3 regions of the Tritonibacter sp. AK171 genome follow, and region 3 is predicted to be linked to each of the others. Evidence: riboswitches for the same ligand, from Rfam matches in the RefSeq annotation. Region 3 holds a riboswitch; each other region holds the start of a gene.
The links. Region 3 has a riboswitch for cobalamin ahead of QNI81_RS12660 (ABC transporter substrate-binding protein). Riboswitches for the same ligand answer to the same signal wherever they lie in the genome.

Region 1 (6,156 bases), 1.3 Mb from region 3:
GTTGCGCTCTTGGGCATGGGGACGGATATGCACACCGCCTCGCTGTTTCCCGGCGTCGCCGGGCTTGAGCACGCCCTAGCTGCTGATGCGCCGGAAGTCGCTGTGATGCGCCCAGATAGCCAACCCGAGGCGCGTATCACGCTCTCGGCGCATGTTCTGGATGCGGCAATGGCGAAACATCTGGTGATCTTTGGGGCAGAGAAACGCGAGGCACTCGAGCGCGCACAGAGCCTGCCACCGGAAGAGGCACCTATTCAGGCTGTTTTGTCAGAATGTCAGGTTCACTGGGCGGAATAAGTCACGCCGCACCAAGGCGCGCGGAGGCGATCAGCTTGCCTCTGTTGCCCCATCCAATGTGACAAACTGCTGTCGCAGGCTTTCCGGGATCGGGTAGCCTGCGCTACCGTCTGCAGATCTGAACACCATTACACCGACCATGCTGGCGCGCAAATCTCCAGACCAGATTTGCTGCTCCAGAATATACGAGGTCCGTCTGAAGGACAGCACCCGTGCGGTGGTCACGTAAGTTTCCCCCAGAACCATCTCACGCACATAATGGATATCGGCATTGCGGACCACGTGACGCGGTTCATCACCGTTGAAATGATGGCGGAAATGGCTGTTGTAGTAGTTCACCCGCAACGCCTCGAACCAGTCGAGGTAGGCCTTGTTGTTCACATGCTGAAGAATGTCGATTTCAGAGAAACGAACACGATCCGCCATGGCCATGGGCACGGCTGCGGGCAACCCTTGGGCAAGTTGTTCATCGGCGGTGAGCGGTGTGAGAAAGCGTGGTTCCATAAGATAGGGGACTACGGAGAACCATACAAAGGCGCAACCCATTTCGGCACCAATGCGACGCAGCGATCATGTGAAATTTAGCGGAGTGGAGCGGGTGAAGGGAATCGAACCCTCGTCGTCAGCTTGGGAAGCTGCTGCTCTACCATTGAGCTACACCCGCGACATGCGCTCAGTATCACTGTCTGCAGAACAACGGCAAGCGTTTTGAGCAAAGCCAGAGCAATTTTTCTGCCTTTATTCAGAGGAATACTATGATCACTGAGGGGGGATCGGTTTGCACGCCCGATGAGTGGCATGATCCGCGCAAAAGCACTTTACATTCTCGGGCGAGGCTGACAAATACGCTCTCACTGCGGGTGTGGCGGAATTGGTAGACGCACCAGATTTAGGTTCTGGCGCCGCAAGGCGTGGGGGTTCAAGTCCCTTCACCCGCACCAAACTCCCTTAAGACCAAAAACCTCGCCTATATGGGACCTGCGAAAGTATGCGCCGAAGTGGTTGCAGACTTTTGTCGCTCGATTTTCTGCGGCAAGAAGGGGGAGCGCGCACTTGGTGCTCGGCGTCCTTACAAATTCCTTAATGCGCCTTCTGGAAACTTGACAGGGTTGGGTGCATCCTGCTTATTGCCCAACGTTCTGGTCCGGCTGGAGAAGTCTTCACCCGGTTAAAAGGGAACACGGTGTGGTGTAGCCAACAGGCACCAAATCCGTGACTGCCCCCGCAACTGTAAGCGGAGAGCGATGTCGCAACAGACCACTGCCCCAGAGGGGCGGGAAGGCGCGACAAAGCCTCGACCCGCGAGTCAGGAGACCTGCCCGAACAATCACCCAGTCCGGGCGCGGGGCGTGCCAAGGACTTCGGATGTTCCGATGCGGTGGTATTTTCACCGTTTGCGGGAGCCTCTGCGTTTCCTCGAACTCAAGATAGACAAAGAAGCCGCATACATGCGGCGCGTTGACCTGTATGCGCAGGTCATAAGGGTTTTGGGACAATGAGAACGACAGCTACCTCTTTCTTTGCGATCTGCGCGGTTGTTGCAGCCGGGAACGCCAAAGCACAGGACAATCCTGTGATCGACCTTCAGCCAATTATCGTGTCCGGAGGATTTACCCCGATGGAACTGCAACGGTACGGCCGTTCGGCCAGCGTCCTGACCGCGCGGGACATCGAGGAACGCGGCATTACATCCGTGCAAAACGCACTTCGCTCCATTCCCGGTCTCGCAGTAAATGGTTCCGGGGACAGCTTTACCCAGGTCCGTATACGCGGTGGCGAGGGCAACCATACGCTGATCCTGATCGACGGCATCGAAGCAACAGGTGGCGACGGGGAATACATCCTTACCGGGCTCGATACTGCCAATATCGAACGGATCGAGGTGCTGCGCGGGCCACAGTCAGTGTTTTATGGCTCCAACGCCTCTTCCGGGGTAATCAACATCATTACCAAGAAGGGCAATATCGGCCAGGAGTACGGCGGCAGTCTGGAACTCGGCGCAGATGGATGGCGGGCTTCGGCTCGAGCCTCCACGCGCACCGACCGCGGTGGCCTTTCCCTCAGTCTCGCCCATGACCAGGATGACGGCTACGATATCTCCGGCGATGGCGGCGAAGAGGATGGCATCCGCCGCAGCACGCTGCAACTTTCCGGCGACTATCTCGTCACCCCTGAGCTGAAGCTCGGGTTCACCTTCCGCAAAGCCGATGAGGAATACGACAACGACAGCACGTCCTGGAGCGCGACTGACGCCGCTTCCTATGTCGTCGACGAAGCCGCCCCATACAGCGAGCGCGACGAGCGGCTGGGACAAGTCTTTGCCGAATACGAAATGCTCGGTGGCCGGATGAAGCATCGTCTTTCCTATGAACGCACCGATTACGACCAGTCCTACAATGGTGGAACCCCGACCGAGACCCAGACCACGGCCGCGAAATATCTCCTGAGCTATGCGATTGACGGCGGCCAGGTTGTCGATGCGAGCCATCTGCTGAACGCGATGCTGGAATGGGAAGAAGACACGAGCAGCTCCAATCCCGCCTATAACCGTGAGTCAAATTCCGTGGCGCGGGAGTATCGCGGCAGCTTCGGCAACGGGCTGGACATCCAGCTTGGGGCGCGGTTTGACGACAACAAGGTCTTTGATGATGCCACCACCTGGACCGCTAGTGCGTCCTATACCTTTGCCTCAGGCGTGCGGTTGCACGCTTCTGCCGGAACCGGGATCGTCAACCCATCCTATTTTGAACTTTATGCCAACGCAGATTACGGCACCTCGGTCTATCAGGGCAATCCGAACCTGAAGCCGGAGGAGAACCGCAGCTTTGACATCGGTGTCGAAGTGCCGGTGCTGCAGGGCCGTGGCGTGATCGATGTGACCTATTTCAACGAAACGCTCACAAACGAGATCGAGAGGTATTTTGTAGGCACCGATCCGGTGACCAGCGCCAGCATCTTTTCCTACCGCAATCAGGCAGGCGACAGCGACCGTCAGGGCGTAGAGGTGAGCGCGGAACTGGAAGCCACGGATGTGATCGATCTGCGTCTGGCCTATACCTATCTCGATGCGACGAACCCGAATGGATCGGTGGAAGTCCGTCGCCCCGAACACGAGGTTCTTTTGAGCGCGATCGTGCAAACCTTCGGTGGGCGTGGTTTGATCACGGCAGACCTGCGTCACGTGGCCGGGAACTACGACACCCAATACTGGGGCAGCTACGCAACGGTGGAGATGGACGCCTACACCACTGTCGACCTGGCAGCCCAGTATGAGCTGACGGAGAATGTGACCTTGACCGGACGAATCACCAATCTCTTTGACGAGGACTATTCCGATGTCTGGGGCTACGCAAAGCGTGGCCGGGCTGCCTACATCGGCCTCAAGGCATCGTTCTGATCCATGGGGCGGGCATTTGGTCTTCTGCTGGGCCTCATCTTTGGCGCAAGCGGCACTCTGGCCGATCCCGCCCGCGTGGTGTCGATGAATCTGTGCACGGATCAGCTGGCTATGATGGTGGCTGCCCCCGGCCAGCTGGTTTCCGTGTCCTATATTGCGCGCGACAAACGCGCCTCCGCCATGGCAGACGATGCCATGGCCTATCCTGTAAATCACGGACTGGCGGAGGAGATTTACCTCCTGAAACCAGATCTGGTGATTGCGGGCAGTTTTTCTACGCGTGCAACCACCGATATGCTGCGCCGCCTCGGTGTACCCGTTGTGGTGTTTGAGCCAGCGAATTCTTTGGAAGATGTCTCCGCGCGCCTGCGCCAGATGGGAGAGGTTCTGGGACGCACAGATACGGCTGACGCCTTGATTGCAGAGTATGAGACGCGGCTCAATCGACTTTTGCCAGCGGACGATAATCGCCCGCGCGCAGCACTCTATTCTGCCAATGGCTATACCTCTGGGCATATGTCGCTCGCGGGCCAGATCGTTGAGGCGGCGGGGCTTTATAATATTGCCCGAGACTACGGGTATGATTTTTCAGGCACGTTGCCGCTGGAACTGTTGGCGCTGTCTGATCCGGACTTGCTGGTCGGCACCCGACCTTATGCGCGTGCGTCGCGTTCTGAGGATGTGCTTGCCCATCCGGTGGTGCATTATTTTGCGGCACGCAGTCGTGCGGGTCAAATGCGCGATGGCGACTGGGTGTGCGGCACGCCGCATGTGTTGCGCGCTGTCGAGGCGCTCGTGAGTGCGCGCGAAGACCTCCAAGTAGGTCAAAATACAAAGGAAGTGTCCCAATGACGCGGCTCATGCTGTCGCTTAGCGCGCTGATTGTTCTGTTGTTTGGTGTCTCACTGACAGTAGGTCCGGCGGATGTGCGCCTTGGCGATAGCCTTCATGCCCTGTTTTCTGACGACTACGGTCCGCTTTCTCTGGTGATGCAGGAAATCCGACTGCCACGGTCGCTCTTGGCAGCCTTGATTGGCGGCGGTTTGGGGTTATGCGGCGCGGCGATGCAGGGGTATCTGCGCAACCCTCTGGCGGAGCCGGGGCTGATTGGGGTGTCCTCCTCTGCGGCCTTTGGTGCGGTGCTGGCAATCAACACCGGCATCGCGGCCAGTGCAACGCTGGGACTGCCGATAGCGGCACTCTCCGGTGCGCTTTTAGGTGTATTTCTGGTGATGACCTTGGCCGGACCACAAGGCGGATCGCTCACGCTGATCTTGGCGGGTATTGCAATATCGGCCATGGCAGGCGCGTTGACGTCGCTGGTTTTGAACCTTTCGCCCAATCCTTTTGCCGCTAATGAGATCGTGTTCTGGATGATGGGGTCGCTTGCAGATCGCTCCATGATACATGTGTTTTTGCTGCTGCCGTTCCTTACGGTCGGAGCTATTTTGGTGCTGTCACTTGGGCGCGGTTTAGACGCTCTGACGCTGGGCGAGGACGCAGCGGACAGCCTCGGCATCAACCTCAAGCGCCTGCGCCTGATCCTTGTCCTTGGGACAGCCAGTATTGTCGGCGGGGCGACAGCGGTGGCGGGAGCGATTGGGTTCATCGGTCTTGTGGTCCCGCATATTCTGCGCTCCTTGGTTGGGGGGCAGCCCTCGCGGCTCCTGTGGGCTTCGGCCCTCGGTGGCGCGGTGATGTTACAGATGGCGGATATCGCAGTGCGTGTCATCCTACCGGCGCGCGATTTGAAATTGGGCGTTGTTACGGCCTTGGTCGGCGCGCCCTTGTTTTTGCACTTGATTTACAAGACACGAAAGGAGCTGGCATGAGCCTTCTTTCTGTCCAGAACCTCTCGCTCACATTGCGTGGCCGCCCCGTGTTACGAGACGTGAATCTCGAGATTGGTAAGGGTGAATTTGTAGGGCTCATCGGCCCTAACGGCGCTGGTAAATCAAGCCTGATGCGGGCGGCGCTTGGTCTGGTGCAGGCCGAGGGGCGGAGTTCGCTGGCTCTGATGGGTTCAGGCAAGCGGGCCAAGGCAGCCGCTTGGATGCCGCAAGCGCGAGAGATCGCCTGGCCCATCCCGGTGGAACGCCTGGTCGCCCTTGGCCGTTTGCCGCATTTGCCCTCGGGCCGGGGCCTGCCGCCGCACGATCAGACGCTGGTGGATCGTGCCATTACGCATATGGGTTTGGACGCGATGCGCAAACGTGCGGCTTCGCGTCTCTCTGGAGGCGAGCAAGCGCGGGCACTGATTGCGCGGGCCTTAGCACAGGATACGCCTCTGTTAATGGCGGATGAACCTGCAGCAGGTCTGGACCCCGCGCATCAAATATCTACCATGGAGGTGTTTTCCGAACTGGCGCAAACGGGGCGGTCGGCCTTTGTGTCGCTGCATGACCTCAGTCTTGCGGCGCGCCATTGCACCCGCGTCCTGTTGATGGTCGAGGGGCGTATCA
Region 2 (6,156 bases), 330 kb from region 3:
GGCCGTGCTGAGTTATCTGGTGGCGGATCAGTTTTCCATTCTTGGCCTCGGGGAAACGGTGAGCCTCAACCTCGGCCTCAACTACCGTCAGGTCGTCCTGAGCGGTCTGGTGGTGATTTCTGTGGTGACGGGCCTCACCGTTGTGACAGTGGGCGCGATCCCCTTTATCGGGCTGGTGGTGCCAAATCTTGTCAGCCGCCTCGTCGGTGACAATCTGCGCCGCAGCCTGCCGCTGACGGCAATGGCGGGTGCAGGTTTGGTCTTGGCTTCGGATATTTTTGCGCGCCTTGTGGTGCATCCGTTCGAGGTGCCCGTGGCGACCGTCATCGGCATCATCGGCGCGGCTGTCTTCCTGTGGATGCTTTACGGCAGAGGGCAGCATGTATCGTAATCGCCTGTTGTTACTCACGCTCGCCCTCGTGGCCTGCGCACTCGCCTATCTGTTCACTGGCGTGAAGGGGAGCCTTGAGTTTGCGCTGATGTTTCGCGGCAAAAAACTCGCGGCATTATTGTTGATTGGCGCAGCGCAGGCGGTGGCGGCGGTGATGTTTCAGACCATTTCCGGCAATCGCATCCTGACACCTGCGATCATGGGGTTTGATGCGCTTTACGTTTTGATCCTGACAGCCGCAGTGGTCGCACTGGGAGCACCTGCCTATCAACAGCTCGATCCGGGGCTATTGATGCTGACCAATGCGACGTTGATGTGTGCGGCGGCGGTGATGCTCTTTGGCCTGTTGTTGCGCAAAGGGCAGGGCGACCTGATGCGCATGCTTCTGACCGGGGTGGTCTTGGCGGTCATGCTGCGTTCTATCACTGGCCTCTTGCAGCGTGTGATCGACCCAAGTGAATACGCTGTAGTACAAGCGGCCTCTTTTGCGCGGTTCTCGCGGGCCGAAACGGATCTGCTGGGCGTCTCCGCTCTTCTCTGCTGTGGTGCACTGGGATTGGCGTGGCGTATGCGGCACCGGTTGGATGTGCTGGCACTCGGACCGGTGGCATCAACCTCGCTGGGGGAACCACCACTTCGCGGGCAGCGCTGGGCGCTCTTGCTGATTTCAGTTCTGGTTGCGGTCTCGACCGCATTGGTGGGGCCAGTGGCCTTCTTTGGTCTCTTGGTTTCTGCGCTGACCTATCTGGTTCTGCCAACCTATCGCCATGCGATCCTGCTGCCGGGTAGCGCGCTGATTTCCGGCGTGATCCTTGTTGGCGGCCAATGGGCGCTCGAGCGTGTCTTTGCCTTTACCACCCCGCTCAGTGTCGTGGTCGAATTCCTTGGTGGGGTGGTGTTCCTGCTGTTGTTGATGAAAGGACTGAAACGATGATCGAGGTCCAGAACCTGTCCCATGATATCCATGGTGCTCCGATCCTCAGGGATATTTCTGTCTCTGTCCCCAAAGGCGGCGTTGTCGCGCTTGTTGGTCCCAATGGTGCGGGTAAATCCACGCTGCTGTCGCTCATGGCGCGGCTAATACCGCGGCAACAGGGGCGTATCACGGTGGATGAGCTTGTCGTGGGCGAAAGCGATGACAAGGATTTGGCACGGCGCCTCGCGATTCTGCCGCAAACGGTTCACGCCGCAAGCCGTTTGACAGTGCGCGATTTGGTGGGCTTTGGCCGGTATCCCTATCACAGGGGACGCCCAACGCCTGATGACCGCGCGATGGTTGAGGATGGCATGCGCCTCTTTGATCTGTTGCCGCTGGCAGAACGGTCGCTTGATACGTTGTCCGGTGGGCAACGACAGCGCGCGTTTGTGGCGATGACCTATGTGCAGGATACGGATTATTTGCTGCTGGATGAGCCGTTGAACAATCTCGATCTGGCGGCCTCGCGCGCGCTGATGGCCCGCCTCAGAGATCTGGCAGACAATAAGGACCGCACGGTTATCATCGTGCTGCATGACATCAATTTTGCCACCGCCTACGCCGACCGTGTTCTGGTGATGAAGGAGGGGCGCCTTTGTGCAGATGGTGCACCACAGGATGTGATTACCGAGACGCTGATCCAGAGCGTCTTTGAAACCGACGCGCCATTGCGCACGGTTGAGGGTCGGCCGGTCGTGATGGTCTGATCCGGCTCCTCCCTGTCGCTTGACACAGGCCGTCTCACTGACGCAAGAGAGTAGCGATGGTTCCCCGACGCCTAAGGCAAGTGGGATGAAAAGGGAATTCGGTGAGGAGGAGCCAAAGGGCGCCGAATCCGAAACTGCCCCCGCAACTGTAAGCGGCAAGTGCCCCGTCACACACCACTGATCCAAATGGGTCGGGAAGGGACGGACGCGCAACGACCCGCAAGTCAGGAGACCTGCCATCGCGATGTATAAACCAAGCGGGCGGTGGGCCTGCGGAGGACGCGATGCCAGATGTGATGTATCTGATGGACTGCAGTTGCCTACCTCCCGTTGGAGGGCTGGGATGCACGTTTATCTCTACCTGATTTCAGCGACTTACGTGAGCGCAAAGCGTTTCGCAGCACTGGCCCAAGGGCTTGAGGCCGCCGCTCCTGTTCCCGTCATGGCCATTCGACTGGAGGCAGAGGGGCAAGGTCTTTGGGCTGCGCTTGATGAACTCCTCGCGCGGGGGGCCAGCCGTATTGATCTGCGCCCGGTCGGAATGCCGTTTTCACAATCGCTGGAGAAATGGCTGCCCAGTGCAGCAGGTGCATGGCTTGCCCAGCAATCGGGCTCAACACCGGAGTTGTTTTTTGCCAGCAGCCCGGAACACGACGCGGCCACCGTGCGCGCTATTGCGCGGGCTGAGGTACCCCTGCGCCGGATTGGTGAAAAACCTGCGGGTGAGATGGGGAAGGGTTGGGATTTGCCGCCTGCGCATCGGCACCACCTGTTGGTTTGCACAGGTCCGCGTTGCCATGTGAAAGACGCGCCCAACCTTGCTGACACACTCAAGGTGGAAATTCGGCGCGCCGGGCTCAGTGACAGCTGCTTGGTGACCACCACCGGTTGCGTGTTTCCATGTAACGCCGGACCGGTGATCGTGCATTACCCGCGCGGCGATTGGTATCGCGTGGCCGATCTCTCAGACATCCAGAGCTTTGTCGCGACCGTCCTCGCAAAGGGTGGCCGACTTGAACATCTTATTTTTCATCAAACGGGAGTGTCCCATGAACCTGCGTAATTTGCTGCTGCCGCTCGGGTTGCTGGCCTCGGCGGCGCATGCCGATCCGGTCACCATTGAAAGCTGTGGCGTCTCACATACTTTTGAGAACCCACCGAGCCGCGCCATCACCCTCAATCAGCAGGCGACAGAAGTCATGCTGGCGTTGGGGTTGCAGGACGCGATGGTTGGCACCGCCTATATGGATGATGCCATCCCGGAACAATGGAAGGCCGCCTATGACACCGTGCCCGTGCTGGCTGAAAAATACCCAGCTGCTGAGGTGGTGTTGGCAAAGGAGCCTGATTTCCTCTTTGCCGGATTTGGTTCTGCTTTCTCTGAGGACAATCTCGGCGAGGCGACCAAATGGCATGACCTTGGCGTTGGCACCTATCTGGTGGATGCTTCATGTAAGGAAAAGCACCCCAAGGACGTGCCTTTGACTGTTGAGCCGATCTTCCACGACATTGAAACGGTTGGGAAACTCTTTGCAGTCGAAGATCGTGCAGAAGACCTAGTGGGCACGCTCAAAGCCCGTCTGGACGCAGTGACGGCCACGCCTGCGGGCGAAGGCCAATCCGCGTTTATCTACGACAGCGGTACCGATACGCCGTTTTCTATTGGTTGTTGCGGCGGGCCTGCGCTTCTGTCTCAGCTCACGGGTCTCAATAGCATCAGCAGCGATGTTCCGGGCACTTGGGTCGATCTGTCGTGGGAACGCGTTGTGGCCGCTGATCCGGATGTCATCCTGCTGATTGAGGCCGACTGGTCCACGGCTGCCGACAAGCGTGCCTACATGGAGGCGGACCCGGTGTTGAGAGAGTTGCGCGCTGTCAAAGAGGGCCGTTTTGTTACCGTGCCGTTTTCCGAAACGCTCTTGGGGATGCGATTTGCCGATGGTGTTGAAAACCTGAACGATCAGCTTGCAGGGCTGAAATAAGTGAGCCGAGGATCGCCGCTCTTGCTGCCACTTTCTGTTGCGGTGCTACTGCTCGCGACGGCGGCCGGTGTCCTTTGGGGCACGGCTGAGATCACTTGGAGCGAACGGCTGGCGATCCTTTTGCGCAGTGAAGACGCGCCGCGCGGTTTGTCGATGATTGTTTGGCAGTGGCGCATCCCTCGGGTGCTTGCGGTGGGCATGATCGGTGCGGGGCTGACCCTTGCGGGTTTGTTGATGCAAACCGCGCTGCGCAACCCGATGGCTGACCCTTATCTCATGGGGGTGTCATCTGGCGCGTCCGCTGCTGCGGTTGGAGCGATTATTTGGTTTCCCGCAAGCGTTACGCAGACGCTGGGCGTGCCGTTGATCGCGTTCCTTGGTGCGGCTGCGGCGTTTTTGCTCACCATATCGCTATCGACACGCCGTGGGCGATCCCTCGATCCTTTGGTGGTCATTCTTGCGGGCGTTGCGGTGTCTCTGATGTTTCAGGCGCTCACTGCGTTTTTCCTTTATGTCGGCGATCCGCATGCCACCCGCAACGCCATGGGGTGGTTGATGGGAACCGCCGCTGGCACCGATTGGCATGAACTGCCGCTGTTGCTGGTGATACTGGTGATCTCCCTGTTTCTCGCCTTGCGAACGGCATCCAAGCTGGATGCGACCCTATTGGGGGACGAGCGTGCGCAATCTCTTGGGGTGAACGTGGGGCGCATCCGGGTATTGGTGTTCTTTGTCACCATTGCACTGACGGGTATCGCAGTTGCGATTGCGGGGATTGTGGGGTTTGTTGGTCTGATCTTGCCGCATATGGCGCGGCTGCTGGTTGGCGCGCGCCACCGGGTGCTGATCCCGCAGGCTGTGATCCTCGGAGCGATCACCTTGATCCTCGTGGATTTGGCTTGTCGGGTGCTCCTCGCGCCTGAGGAATTACCGCTCGGGGTTCTGCTCGCATTGCTGGCTGCCCCGCCGTTCATATATATCCTGAGGGGGATGGCGCGTGTCCGATGAGCCAATACTCGAAATTTGTGATCTCTCGGTAGACGTGGGTGGGCAGCCTTATGTGCGGGATCTGTCGCTCCGGGTCAAACGCGGGCAATTCCACGGGCTTCTTGGTCCCAATGGCGCCGGTAAAACCACACTTCTGCGGGTTCTGTATCGTGCGCTGCGGCCTCAGGCGGGCGAGGTACGTCTGCATGGCCGTGCGCAGTCAGAGTATAGCCCCATCGAATGGTCTCGGCATGTGGGAGCATTGGTGCAGGGTGGGGGGCTGCTCGCAGGTCTGACACCTGCTGATATCGTAGAGATTGGCCTGACAATGCGGGACATTCCTTGCGAAAAGCGCAGAGAAGCAACGCAGGATGCGCTGCAATTGGTTGGGCTTCAGGACAAGGCGAACCAAGACGCCGAGAGCCTCTCTGGCGGCGAGTTGCAGCGTTGCTATTTCGCTCAGCTTCTGGCCTGCGATCCTGAGGTCTATGTTCTGGACGAGCCGACCAACCATCTGGATTTGCACTACCAGCTCAGACTGCTGGATGAGGTCAGGCGCCGTGGGCGTACCGCGATCGTGTCATTTCATGATCTCGGGCTGGCGGCGCGCTATTGCGATACGGTGCATTTGATGCAGGAGGGGCGATTGGTGGCCGAAGGCATGCCGGAAGATGTGCTCACCCGTGAGGTTCTCTATCACCACTATCGTGTTGACGGCGTACTAAAGGGTCACAGTCTTAAGTTAGAAGGGCCGGTTCTTGATGGAACCAGCCCTTTGCAAGCAGCAGAGTGACGAGACTTTAGGCGACCATATGCCCCTCGCCCGGAGTGTCGTAGGCCTGATCCAGATTGGCGGAGTGGCTTGAACCCGTCTCCTCGATTTTGAACCGATTTACCGATGCCACCAGCTTAGCCGCCTCATCGCGCAGCATTTGTGTTGATGCGGCGGTTTGTTCCAGCATGGCGGCGTTCTTTTGCGAGCTCTGATCTAGATGCGTGACCGCACTGTTCACCTCAGTGAGGCTGCTGGATTGCTCAACATTTGCGGCACTGATCTGGTCGACCATTTTGACGATACTGGCGACACTCTCTTTGATTGCGCTTAGTTCACCA
Region 3 (6,156 bases):
ATTTGATGCCGTAGCGTCCGCTCTCGGTCAGGGTCACGGTGAAGTCCTCGTTGATCTTGCTTTTGAAAGGTGTTGCACCCTCGGGGATCATGCCGTCAATCGTTGCCGCGTTATGACTGGGTTGCGTGGGGATGAACCGCACACTGTCGCCGGGGGCAATCTGTAAATACTCGGGCTGATAGATCATCGCACCTTGTTCGTTGCGATTGAACATCTGCACCTCGTGGGTCTCGGCAATCAGAGGCGAAGCCATCATGGCAGCTGCAAAAACCATGTGAAATTTCATATCGTTAAGTCCTATAGGCAATGAAAACGAAGAACGGTGGAGTCATCGGTTGGATCAAAGAGCGGCGTTGCGCGGATGCGGAAAACCTCAGCCAGCCGATCCGGCGTCAACACCTCTGCGGGCGGGCCACAGGCGATCAGTCGCCCCGATTGCATTACCCCGACCCGATCACAGTTCATCGCTTGATTGAGATCATGAAGCGCCATCACAATGGTAATCGGAAGACGGCTAACCAATTGCAGGAGCGTCATTTGGTGGTGAATGTCGAGGTGGTTGGTCGGCTCATCCAGGATCAGCAATCGCGGGCGCTGGGCAAGGGCGCGCGCGATCTGAACCCTCTGGCGTTCACCGCCCGAAAGGGTCGCCCAAGCCTGATCGACCATATCCGCCATGTCCACGGCCTGCAGTGCGTCCATCACGATGGAGCGATCATGATCATCAAACGGAGAGAGAGCCGAGAGCCAGGGCGTGCGCCCCAATTCCACAACATCGCGGACTGTCAGTCGCTCCGAGGTGTCCGCGATCTGCTCCACAAAGGCGATGCTCTGCGCGATCTCGCGCCGGGACAGATCCGCGAGGGGGCGGTCGTCCAGATGCACCGTGCCCTTGCCGCGCTTGGCAAGCCCCGCCAGCAGCTTTAGCAAGGTCGACTTTCCAGACCCGTTCGGGCCGATCAGGCCAAAGGTCTCTCCCGGCTCAATCTGCACAGAGACATCTTCGACGATTGCTCTGGTGCCTGCGCGCCAACCCAGTGATGTGGCGGTCAGTTTCATACCCGGCTCCGATTGTGAATGAGGATCAGCGCAAAGCCGGGCGCGCCCACCAATGCGGTGACCACCCCGATGGGCACCACCTGTCCGGGGATCAACACGCGTGATGCGATATCGGCGGCAATCAAGAACACCGCACCTGCAAGGGCGGTCGCTGGCACCAGCCGCACATGGCGCGGTCCCACAACGTAGCGCATGGCGTGCGGGATCACGAGACCGACAAAACCGATGGACCCAACAAGGCTCACCATGGCGGCGGTCATCAGTGTCACAGCTCCGATCAGGGCGATTTGCACCCGGCGCACCGGTATGCCCAACGCGGCCGCCGAGGTCGCACCAAAGGAAAACGCATCCATGGCCCGCGCGAACCAAAGGCAGACGAAAAAACCTAAAACCGCTGTAGGCACCGCGAGTGACACATCCGGCCAGCGCACACCCGACAGGTTCCCGAGCAGCCAGAACATGATCCCGCGCGCCTGTTCGGCATTTGCCGACTTTGCGATCAGAAAAGACGTGACCGCATTGAACAATTGCGACCCGGCTATCCCGGCCAGAACCAGTTGTGCGGGGCCACCCCCAGCGGCGCGCGCCAACAATGATACAACACCAAAGGCCAATGCCGCGCCGATAAAAGAACCTGTCGAGATCCCCAAGAGGCCGCCGCCGACGCCTAAGACAGTCACGGTAACCGCTCCGGCGCCAGCCCCGGCGGAGACACCGAGCAAATAAGGATCGGCCAGCGCATTGCGCACCAGCGATTGCAGCACCACGCCCGAAAGCGCCAACCCGGCGCCGCAGGCCGCCGCGACCAAGGTCCGGGGCAGCCGGTAGCTCCAGATGATACCGGCATCAATGGGATCGATTACATAGCCTGCATCCCACAGGTTATTGGCAAGCGCCGCCGCCACCGTGGGGATGGGCAGCGGCGTCTCTCCAATAATGACGCCAGCCAGAATGGCCAGCGTCAAGACGGCAATCCCCGGCACGCCCCACAGCGTGACACGTCGATGCAGGGGGCGGGTGAGTGCCGCGTCGCTCATCACTGATCCAATGCGGGCAGTGCTTCGGCCAGCGTTTCCAGCGCCGAGATATTGCGGATCGAGGGATCCATCGCATGGGCATCAAGGATCACGATACGGTCGTTTTTCACCGCATCCATCTGGCTCGCAACCGGATCGGTGCGCAGGAACTCCAGCTTTTTTTCAACATCGTCGGCTTCAAAACGGCGGCGTTCCATACGGGCGACCACAATCACCGACGGATTGGCGCGCGCGATGGTTTCCCAGCTGACGGTCGGCCATTCCTCATTGCTTTCGATGACGTTCCGCAGGCCGAGGGCCTCCATCATGTAGGCGGGTGCGCCAGCTTGCCCAGCGACGTAAGGGTCGATGTCCATCTCCGCCGAGGAGAACCAGAACACCGCAGAGCTATCGGTCAGATCAAGCGCCTTGGCGGTCTCGATCGCGGCGGTTTCGCGGGCTTTGAGGCTCGCCACCAGTTCTGTGCCGCGCTCGGGAACATTGAATATCTGCGCCATCTCTTCGATGCCGCGATAGACGCTGCTCATTTCGTACATCTCAAGGCGGGTGCCATCGGACCCCTTGGTGTTGTCTTTGCCCACACAGTCGGCAGGCAGGACGTAGGTCGGGATGCCAAGGTCAGAGAATTGCTCGCGCGTGGCAACGATACCCTGCGGGCCGACATGCCACTCATATTGTACGCTCACCAGCCCGGGGCGCTTTGCCACAACGCTCTCAAAACTGGGATCATTGTCCGCAAGACGCTCAACCCCGGCGTTCAGTTCTTCAAATTCGGGGAGCACCTTGGTGAACCAGACCGAGGTGCCGGTGACCTTTTCACCCAGACCCAGCGCGTACAGAACCTCTGTTGCGGCCTGACCAACGGTCACCGTTGTTTCGGGGGCTTTGTCAAAGGTGACTTCCGATCCGCAATTTTCGAGCGTGAGCGGATAGGTGGTGTCAGCCTGCGCGGCAAAGCCAAGACCGGTGGCGCAAAGAGCGCTCGCCAGAAGGAATTTCGGATACATGGATCAACTCCGGTATGTGATGGACCCGGAGAAAGAGAGGATATGCCGCTTCAGAACTGGACCACCGACCGGACGGCAATGGCCCGTATCCCTGATCTGGCTATGATCCGCGTCAACTTTGCTGCTGACAACGTGCATTCGACACCTCCTCAGACACCCCGTCCGAGCCAAGTTGCAAAACAGATGTCGGCAGGTCTCCTGACTGGCGTTTCATCGTGTCGGCGGGCCTTCCCACAGCCAAGGCTGCAGTGGCAGTTCGCCGACGCTCCGCGCCTACAGTTGCGGGGGCAGTTCCGGTTCACCAAAGAATGGTGGCGGATTCCCTATTATTTCCAAATGGAAACCGACGCGCGATTGTTAAGGGGGATCTTAGCGTTCGGCAATAGCCTTTCCGACCGTCCCTCGGGCAGGGGCAAACGCATGCCAAAAGATCCCGCCGTGTCGCCGGCCCAGCAGAGCGAGCGTCTGAACCAGCTTGATCCTGCGGTGACGCATTGCTGCGAGAAAGCGGCTCGAGATGACTTGTGGAGGTGCTCCCGAGCCGGGTAGGGTCTTGATCCAACATGAACGTAAATCCCACGCCCTCAACTCCCAGCGCACCGCCCGACGCCAGCGGTGAAAACCCGCGATTGACGGTTGAGATTTTTGTGCAGCCGGGGTTTTCGCATATCGAGCTGTCCTCGATCCTTGCGGTGTTTGAGGCCGCAAATGCGCTGGAAGCAGGCACATGGTTCTCATGGCGGATCACCTCTGACAGTCCGGGTGTTGTGACGGGCACTGCGGGAATGATGATCCGGGCGGAACCGGCAATTGGGCTGCAATATCTGCAAGATGTGCTCTTTGTCATCGGCGGGCGCAACTGCAGCGGAGGCAGCTGGCTGGCGCGTGCGCGTGCAATGCAAAAGCTGCGCCGCCCGGCCTTTTTGCTGTCAGATGCGGCAACCGCCTATATCCGTCGGTCCGCGCCCTTGTCGGGTCCGGCCACAACCCATTGGCAAGACCTGCGCGCGCTGCGGGAGGCCGGAGAATACCCAACGCTCACAGATCGCTTGGTGGAGGATAACGCAGGTCTCCTGACCTCTGCCGGGGGCGGTTACAGTGCCGAATTGGTGGTGCGCTACCTGTCGCAGATCCTCGCACCGCAACATTGCGCCGAACTGGCGAGCGTGCTGATGATCGACACCGCACGGGGCTATTCTGGTGAACAGCCCCAAGGGGCTGCCCGCAATACCAACCTCCTTGAGGCCCGTTTGGTACGTGCCATGGCCATCATGGAAGAGTTCATCGAACATCCGCTCCCCACGGCTGAGATCGCCGAGCGCGCCGGGATTTCTGTGCGCCATCTGGAACGATTGTTCCTGACGCATCTCAACACCACCCCGGCCAAGCACTACATGCAGTTGCGGTTGAAACTTGCCAACAAGCTCATCACGGACACGAACCTTCCCATTGCAGAGATTGCCTTTGCCAGCGGCTTTGCCTCGTCAACATCGCTCTCTCGTGCCTATCGGCGTGAGTATAACATGACCCCCTATCAGGTGCGCGCGCGCGACCGTGCGGGGGCAGGGCTGCGCTCCGACTAGGGAGAGCGCAACAACCTGCGCGAATGGCGCGAGCGCACACAAGGCTTTGAATTCCCGCTCAGCCTTCGTATTGGTGACATAGAGAGAGGCCCCGCAATTGAGGCGAAGGGTGCTCCATTCCCGACAGGCAAAAGGACAAGGCGATGAAAGACAATCCGATCTCTCCGACGATTCCACTGGATCAGGACGGTGTGCACCACGGGTTTCTAAAGCTGCCTTACAGCCGGGATGACAGCGCGTGGGGGTCCGTGATGATCCCGATCACGGTGATCCAGAACGGCACGGGCAAAACCGCGCTTTTGACCGGAGCCAACCACGGCGACGAATACGAGGGCCCCGTGGCGCTGCAAGAGCTTGCCGCCACCACCCGCGCCGAGGATGTCACCGGGCGGCTGATTATCGTGCCCTATTTCAACTATCCTGCCTTTCGCGCCAGCGCGCGCACCTCGCCCATCGATCGGGGCAACCTGAACCGCGCGTTTCCGGGCCGTCCCGATGGCACGGTCACTGAAAAGATTGCCGATTATTTCCAACGCACGCTCCTGCCGATGGCGGATGTGGCGGTGGATTTTCATTCTGGCGGCAAAACGCTGGATTTTGTGCCCTTCGCTGCGGCGCATATCCTTGAGGACAAGGGCCTTCAGGAGGCCTGCTACGCCGCGATGCAGGCCTTTAACGCGCCTTACTCTGTGCAACTTTTAGAGATCGACAGCGAGGGCATGTACGACACCGCCGTCGAGGATATGGGCACGGTGCTGGTTACCACGGAACTGGGCGGCGGCGGCATGTCCACCGCGCGCAGCAATGCCATCGCCAAGAAAGGCCTGCGCAATGTGTTGATCCACTTTGGAATTTTTCAGGGCGAGATGCGGATTGATCCTTCGGTGACGCTCGATATGCCAGATGGGGATTGTTTCCTGTTCAGCGAGCACGACGGTCTTTTCGAGATCATGCTCGACCTTGGCGATCATGTGCAAAAGGGCGATGTGGTCGCCCGCGTCTGGTCGCCCGACCGCACCGGGCAGGCCCCCGTGGAATACCGCGCCCGCCGCAGTGGCGTGCTGATCAGCCGCCATTTCCCCGGCATGATAAAATCCGGTGACTGCGCCGCCGTGATCGGTGTGGTCGAGGGCTGACATGCATCTGGATCAGCGCGACCTCGATATCCTCCGCATTCTGTCCCGCGATGGCCGCATCACCAAGGCAGCACTGGCCGATCAGGTGGGCCTGTCGCCCACGCCTTGCTGGGAACGCCTGAAGAAGCTGGAAAAGGCCGGGCTGATCGAGGGGTATAACGCCCGCATCAACCTCAAGAAAATCGCACCGCACGTCACCGTCTTTGTGGCGGCCGAACTTGCGGATCACACGGCGGCAAGCTTTCAGTCCTTTGAGGCCGCCATGCAGCGCTATGATGAGGTGGTGGCCTGCTGGGCGCTGGGCGGTGGCTTTGATTACCTGTTGCAGATCGTT

Region 1: it holds a riboswitch for cobalamin, as region 3 does, so the genes downstream of both, QNI81_RS06515 (TonB-dependent receptor plug domain-containing protein) here and QNI81_RS12660 (ABC transporter substrate-binding protein) in region 3, are expected to answer to the same signal.
Region 2: it holds a riboswitch for cobalamin, as region 3 does, so the genes downstream of both, QNI81_RS14270 ((2Fe-2S) ferredoxin domain-containing protein) here and QNI81_RS12660 (ABC transporter substrate-binding protein) in region 3, are expected to answer to the same signal.

What each region holds. Positions count from the first base shown of each region.
Region 1 is NZ_CP126134.1:1,370,023-1,376,178, forward strand. Features, by position in the region: gene pgl (6-phosphogluconolactonase) at 1-297, shown strand, start outside; gene QNI81_RS06500 (acyl-CoA thioesterase) at 328-801, opposite strand; tRNA gene QNI81_RS06505 (tRNA-Gly) at 888-961, opposite strand; tRNA gene QNI81_RS06510 (tRNA-Leu) at 1,154-1,238, shown strand; cobalamin riboswitch at 1,421-1,634, shown strand; gene QNI81_RS06515 (TonB-dependent receptor plug domain-containing protein) at 1,793-3,694, shown strand; gene QNI81_RS06520 (ABC transporter substrate-binding protein) at 3,698-4,546, shown strand; gene QNI81_RS06525 (FecCD family ABC transporter permease) at 4,543-5,526, shown strand; gene QNI81_RS06530 (ABC transporter ATP-binding protein) at 5,523-6,156, shown strand, end outside.
Region 2 is NZ_CP126134.1:3,024,044-3,030,199, forward strand. Features, by position in the region: gene QNI81_RS14255 (ABC transporter permease) at 1-391, shown strand, start outside; gene QNI81_RS14260 (iron chelate uptake ABC transporter family permease subunit) at 381-1,325, shown strand; gene QNI81_RS14265 (iron ABC transporter ATP-binding protein) at 1,322-2,074, shown strand; cobalamin riboswitch at 2,115-2,329, shown strand; gene QNI81_RS14270 ((2Fe-2S) ferredoxin domain-containing protein) at 2,418-3,137, shown strand; gene QNI81_RS14275 (ABC transporter substrate-binding protein) at 3,124-4,056, shown strand; gene QNI81_RS14280 (FecCD family ABC transporter permease) at 4,057-5,064, shown strand; gene QNI81_RS14285 (ABC transporter ATP-binding protein) at 5,054-5,836, shown strand; gene QNI81_RS14290 (methyl-accepting chemotaxis protein) at 5,844-6,156, opposite strand, start outside.
Region 3 is NZ_CP126134.1:2,689,485-2,695,640, reverse strand. Features, by position in the region: gene QNI81_RS12675 (pseudoazurin) at 1-286, opposite strand, end outside; gene QNI81_RS12670 (ABC transporter ATP-binding protein) at 298-1,059, opposite strand; gene QNI81_RS12665 (FecCD family ABC transporter permease) at 1,056-2,096, opposite strand; gene QNI81_RS12660 (ABC transporter substrate-binding protein) at 2,096-3,103, opposite strand; cobalamin riboswitch at 3,275-3,466, opposite strand; gene QNI81_RS12655 (GlxA family transcriptional regulator) at 3,667-4,686, shown strand; gene doeB (N(2)-acetyl-L-2,4-diaminobutanoate deacetylase DoeB) at 4,830-5,822, shown strand; gene QNI81_RS12645 (Lrp/AsnC family transcriptional regulator) at 5,824-6,156, shown strand, end outside.